Regions from separate parts of the Pseudoalteromonas sp. BMB genome, predicted to be linked through region 2. Evidence: predicted binding sites of a transcription regulator. Region 2 holds the regulator's gene; the other holds the start of a gene.

Region 1 (3,347 bases), on a different contig from region 2:
TTCAGCAAAACGATCACGATGTTGGTTGATAAACATAAAGCGAGAGCGAGATAGCAGTTTGCCGTTTGCGCCTTTGCGATAGCCATCTTTCAAAAACAGGGTGCATAATTCCGTCGCGCCAGTGTAGTCATTACATAGCGTTAAAATATCCACTGCTTTATAAACATCGAGTGTGCGTGAAGAGTGGATCACTTTGCTTAGGTGATAATGATAAAACGCATCATCTAAACCAACCGCAGCTTCGATACCGCTGGTACCAACCACCTCGCCAGTTTCAGTATCTTCTAATACAAATAAATAGCCTTCATCAAAAGGCTTGTCAGCTTGCTTGCCAAATGAAGCAACTGAGCGTGCAATCTTCTTCTGTAATAGCTCTTCGTTTACAGGCAAAGAGGTAAAACCGTGACCTGATTCGTGAGCAATGTTTAAAAGCGCTGGATAATCGCTTTCTTGGATTGGGCGAAGGATCATCATGAGCCCGCTTACTCCTCAAAAATGTGGATAACAACAAGGCCACCAAAAGGTGACCTTGCAACCAGTATTAAGCGTTGTTAGCAACTACCGCAGCAACGGCTTTTTCGAAGCGTGCCATCCCTTCGCGGATGTCAGCTTCTGGAATAACAAGAGATGGAGTGAAACGTACTACGTTTGCACCTGCAACAAGTGACATCACGCCTTGCTTGATACCTTCAACCAAGAATTCTTTTGCTTTGCCTTCGTACTTTTCAGTGACTACACCACCAAGCAATAGACCTTTACCACGTACTTCGGTGAATACGTTGTACTTTTCGTTGATGTCGTTTAGTAGTTCACGGAACAGCTGCTCTTTTGCTTTTACGCCATCAAGTACAGCTGTTGTGTTTACTGTGTCAAATGCCGCTTCTGCAACCGCACACGCCAGCGGGTTACCGCCGTATGTAGAACCATGAGTACCTACTTTTAGGTGCGCAGCAATCTCTGTTGTTGTGATCATCGCGCCGATAGGGAAACCACCGCCAAGCGCTTTAGCCGTTGTTAAAATATCAGGGGTTACGTTTAAACCTTGGTATGCATACAAGTCACCAGTACGGCCAACACCAGTTTGCACTTCATCAAAAATAAGTAGCGCATTGTGCTTGTCACACAGCTCGCGAACACCTTTTACAAACTCAGAAGTTGGTGAAATGATACCACCTTCGCCTTGTAGCGGCTCCATCATCACGGCACAAGTGTTGTCTGAAATAAGCGCTTCAAATGCCGCTAAATCGTTATAGTCTGTGTGAACGATGTCGCCCGGCTTTGGACCAAAGCCATCAGAGTATGCAGCTTGACCACCTACAGTTACAGTGAAGAAAGTACGGCCGTGGAAACCTTTGTTGAAAGAGATGATTTGCGACTTTTCAGCACCAAACTTATCTAGTGCCCAACGGCGTGCTAACTTAAGCGCCGCTTCGTTCGCTTCTGCACCAGAGTTTGCAAAGTAGACTTTCTCTGCGAACGTCGCATCAGTTAGCTTTTTCGCTAAACGTAGTGCAGGCTCATTAGTCATCACGTTAGACAGATGCCAAATTTTCTCGCCTTGCTCTTTAAGCGCGCCCACCAAAGCTGGGTGACAATGACCTAGACAGTTAACTGCGATACCACCAGCAAAGTCGATGTACTCACGACCTTCCTGATCCCATACTCGAGAACCTTCACCTTTCACTGGAATTACCGCTGAAGGTGCGTAGTTAGGTACCATTACGTCGTCAAACAATTCACGATTGATAGTCATTTTATTTCCTCATATTTGGTGAGTGAAAGTGCAAACAAGGAGTCATTTCCTTTTGGAGGTCGGCGCGTTGCCGCCACTTGATAGGATATTTATTCACACCAATTCGGTGCTATGTATTTTGACCCGCCCCTTGATGGCACAAAATTCATACGCTCATTATTCCAGAAAAAGCGCCATTTGTCTCACTTATACCACGTTCTCAGCCCTTAGTATTCAAGGGTTTAACATATATTCTCAACTCAAGTGAATAACTATCTAGGGCAGATATTTAGGGCAAAGCAAGCGCCGTGCAGCCTTGCACAGATCATTTAAGATTAGGTTTTGAATGAATAGTCGCAAAAAAAATTTCAATTTTTTTTACAAAATCGTCAACTGCAGGTTATGGAACGCACATTTTGCCAATTGCTGACGCATTTCCTCGGTAAGTTCTAAATGATTGAGCAAAATCTCGGCTTCGTCATCTTCAATTAACTGACTATCTTTTAAAACAAGTAGTTGTGCGTAGCCATAGGCTTTTTGCATCACTTGTGTCAAAGGTAATGGGTCGGCAATGTTTTTATGCGCATTTGGTAGATAAGTTTGCGCATACTCTTCCATGACGGCATTAAAGGGCAAATAACGTAACTCCATTTTTTCAATTAGCTTACGTGAAATCTCTGCCGAATGTTCTATCAACAAGTTACGTAAAAATAATGGATCAGGAGATAACTCCATTAATGCGGTGTGTAGGTCTTTTTGCTTTTTGTCTCGTGCTATTTGTACCTTGGCTTGCCACACTTTTTCGAAGGTGCGTAAATAAAGACGGATCAAGGCCACTTTCCCAAGCTCTAGTAACATGCCTAAAGTAAACGCATGCTGTTCTTTTACCCCAAAAAATGGTGCCAGCTCTTTTGCCGCAATGGCTGTGCTCATGCTCAGCTCGCGTAATTTACGCTTCATTAAGCCAAATGGTTCTGTAGCATGCGGCATCCAGTGTCTTACCGCCATTGTCGGGATCACCATTTGCAAGTTCTCAAGGCCTAAATACCTTAATGCTAATGCCGGCGTGTCGACCTTAATGGACGTGCCTTTACTGTTTTTTTTGCGATACTGTGGCAAGTTGACTAGCGAAACCAGCTCACGACCCAACCAACTTAAGTCATTGACCAAAGGTTCTAAACGCCCAACCGAAGCTGAGCGCACGGCTAGAATATCTAAGATCGCAGGAACGGAGTCTTGAATGCCAATGACTTCATGATAGATGTTATCAAGGTCATGCAGTTGCTTTGTGATAGCTTCTTCGATAACGGAATGTAGATGCTTACTCGCTTTGGCAATATATTTATGATGACTTGTGCTGCTTTCTTGGCGTTTTGCAGCCGCAGCAATTTCCACCTCTAGCATAGTGCGCTGTGCAATATTCTCACCGTAGCTAATATCAAATGTATGGATATAGCCTATTTGCTTCTGCGCAAAGTTGAGGCTGATAAGGAGGTCATGGGCACGCTCGGATAGCGCTTGTGCCATTCTAATTTGCTTATTTTCTTGCGTCATGCATGCTACTTATCTAAAAGAAAAACACTGAGTTAAGCACTCAACAGAATCGTCTTACTGA
Region 2 (3,347 bases):
AACGCAAATCAACCAAGCGTTCGCTCAGCACGGTATCAATATTGCGGCGCAATACCTACAAACGGATGAATCTATTGGTTACGTGGTTATCGACGTCGATAGCGACCACTCTGAAGTGGCGTTGAAAGAGTTAAGTGCGGTTGAAGGAACTATTAGAGCACGTATTCTTCACTAATACCAATTGAATTAATTCTCTAATCAATTTGAAGGGTGAAATAGCATATTAGCTTCGTTAAAAATTTCTCATTTAGAACAACTAAATAGCAAAATTTTTGCCTTGCTACTAAAGCTATTTCCCCGCTTCAAGATAGATCATTTACTTAATACAACTGGTATAAGAAGAATCAAGCATAAAAAAACCAGTCACTGTGAAGCGACTGGTTTTTTTGTATCAATCTGGCTTACGCCATGAAATCAACACCTTCTTTGATGTCTTTTTCAAGTGTCGCTAGCATGTCGTCTTTTGCTTTTTGCTCAAACGCGCTTAGCTCACCGTAAGGAAGTAACTTCTCTACACCGTTTTTACCAAGGATAACTGGCTGTGCAAAGAATGTTGCATCGCCTGTGTTACCTTCAACGTATGCGTACTCAAGTACTTCTTCACCTTGTAGACCTTTCACTAGTGAGAAGCAGAAACGTGCTGCTGCTGCACCCATTGAAAGTGTAGCTGAACCGCCACCCGCTTTAGCTTCAACCACTTCAGTACCCGCGTTTTGGATACGAGTCGTTAGTGCAGCAACTTCTTCGTCAGTGAACTCAACACCTTCAACTTGAGAAAGTAGAGGTAGAATTGTAGTACCTGAGTGACCACCAATTACTGGGATCTTAACTTCAGCAACGTCTAGACCTTTAAGCTCTGCGATGAAAGTTTCAGCGCGGATAACGTCAAGCGTTGTTACACCGAATACGCGAGCTGGATCATAAGTACCTGCTTTTTTGAACACTTCAGCAACGATTGGTACCGTGCCATTTACTGGGTTTGTGATGATACCAACAAGTGCTTTAGGGCAGCTTCTAACGATACCTTCAGCAAGTGTCTTGATGATACCTGCGTTAACGTTGAATAGGTCAGCACGGTCCATACCAGGCTTACGAGGCATACCAGCAGGGATAAGCACTACGTCAGCACCAGCAAGAGCTGGGTCTAGGTCGTCTTTACCATAACCCGCTACTTTTACCGCAGTTGGGATGTGAGATAAGTCAACTGCAACACCAGGTACAACAGGTGCAACGTCATAAAGCGCTAACTCAGAGCCAGCTGGAAGACCATTTTTAAGCAATAAAGATAGAGCTTGACCGATACCGCCAGCGGCACCTAATACAGCAACTTTCATTTGAATTCTCCATAATTTGAAGGTGGAATTGAGTGTGCAGTAAAGATAATGAAAAGCGCTGTTAAACACAAATTAATCACGGTTATTTTCGAGATTTTTTGACTAATGTCTTAAATAAAAGTGTAAAGATCGCGACACTTTGTACACTTATGCTTTACGGCTGCCATTTTGATCGCGCAAATTTGGGAATCTCGGCGGTTTTGTGTAGAATTTAAAGATTAGCCGTAAAAGAAGACAGACTATGCAGCCGCAAGAAAAACAAGAAGCACTGATCAAAGCATTTAAAGCCATTTTAAAAGAAGAAAACTTTGGCTCTCAAGGTGAAATTGTTGATGCTCTAAAACAACAAGGGTTTGACAACGTCAGTCAGAGCAAAGTGTCGCGCATGCTGAGCAAGTTTGGTGCTGTGCGTACCCGCAATGCCAAGCAAGAAATGGTTTACTGCTTACCCGCTGAAATGAGCGTGCCAACAGCAAAAAGCCCTTTACGTCAGTTAGTCGTTGATATTATGCACAACGAAATGATGATTATTATTCGAACCAGTCCAGGTGCTGCACAGTTAATTGCGAGACTACTTGACTCATTAGGCACCGCAGACGGCGTATTAGGTACCATCGCTGGCGATGACACGATTTTTATTGCCCCTGCCAAAGTATCTGAAATCGACGTTACTTTAGATAAAGTAAAAACCCTGTTCGATAACGTTTAGTCTATTATTTTTATCGGTGCTAACTCACAGGTTAGCACATACTCTGATACTCTAGCTTCTACGAACACGCTTCCCCACTATCACGATAAACAGAATAAATTGCTTATCTTTACAGCAAAAAACGTTTGACATAATATGTCTAATTGTGGCAACTTTAGAAACGCATGTGAGGTTTTCTCACTACGCATGGATGGTTTTTAAGCTGATTGATTAGCTTCTCGGATTTGTTTCCTACAGTGTCTCCGTCTTACCGGACACGAACGCTATTCGCTTCACTCAATCATCTCACATTCTATGATGCGGAACTCACCGCTTGATAAACACAAAGACACCTTGCGGCGCTGAGTGGACAATTCACTGACTTAACCGCTTAAAAGGAAATACAAGGAACTAGGATCAGCAATGGAATTTTTAAATACTGCATTTACGTTTCCCACTGTTATTTTTTCAACACTATTACTCATAGTGCTGTTGTTCTGGTTAATTGCTTTACTCGGTTTTGCTGATATCGATATCTTAGAAGGCGATGTTGATATTGAAGCCGAAGGCGCAAGTTCTGGTTCTTTTTGGGAAGTCGCTTTTGGCGGCGTCCCTGTCAGTATTTCATTGAGTTTAATCATCGCGCTGGGCTGGATTATCAGTATCTATGTGCAACAGTTTTTTGCTTACCTACTGGGCAATGGCATTTTTTACTACCTGATGGGCACGGTATTTATGCTTGCCAGCCTCATTGCAGCATTACCACTAACCGCCGTCATTGTAAGGCCACTACGACGCTTTTTCGAAAGCCAAGAAACCACATCAAAGCAAGCGCTGGTTGGGCTCGAATGCGTTATTGCAACATCAAGAGTTAGCAACACGTTTGGTCAAGCCAGAGTATATATTCAAGGAACAGAGCAACTCATCGAAGTGCGCTCAGATGAAGATAACACTTTCACACTAGGAGACAGTGCCTTACTTATCGAACATGACACCCTTACACATAGCTACACGATTGTGGCTAAACCTTGGTAATAGTACGAAAAATAACGGAATTTAGGAACGAGTTGGCATAGCTAATACCAACTCAAACAACATAGCGCAACGCAGGAAAAAACATGGAATTTCTAAACAACCTCGGACCGGTGCTCGCAATCGTGGGCATATCCATCGTCATTATTTTTGCCATTCTACTTCTGATTGGAAAGTTCTACCGCAAGGTTGAACAAGGTCAGGCATTGATCATCAACAAGATGAAAAACGAGCCGGATGTTACGACTACGGGCGGCATTGTGCTGCCTGTGATCCATAAAATGGAAGTCATG

What was found. Region 2 encodes ArgR, which controls arginine synthesis, uptake and breakdown. Its sites were predicted from a motif close to ANTGAATANNTATTCANT; they were not measured.
Region 1: a site for ArgR is predicted at 1,834-1,851, ahead of BB427_RS09665 (aspartate aminotransferase family protein). Genes of this name have one in related genera too.

What each region holds. Positions count from the first base shown of each region.
Region 1 covers NZ_MBQA01000157.1:27,499-30,845, reverse strand. Annotated here, with positions in the region: gene astA (arginine N-succinyltransferase) at 1-474, opposite strand, end outside; gene BB427_RS09665 (aspartate aminotransferase family protein) at 542-1,753, opposite strand; gene BB427_RS09660 (HDOD domain-containing protein) at 2,111-3,286, opposite strand.
Region 2 covers NZ_MBQA01000204.1:87,903-91,249, forward strand. Annotated here, with positions in the region: gene serA (phosphoglycerate dehydrogenase) at 1-175, shown strand, start outside; gene mdh (malate dehydrogenase) at 402-1,334, opposite strand; gene argR (transcriptional regulator ArgR) at 1,576-2,043, shown strand; gene BB427_RS20910 (OB-fold-containig protein) at 2,446-3,057, shown strand; gene BB427_RS20915 (SPFH domain-containing protein) at 3,141-3,347, shown strand, end outside.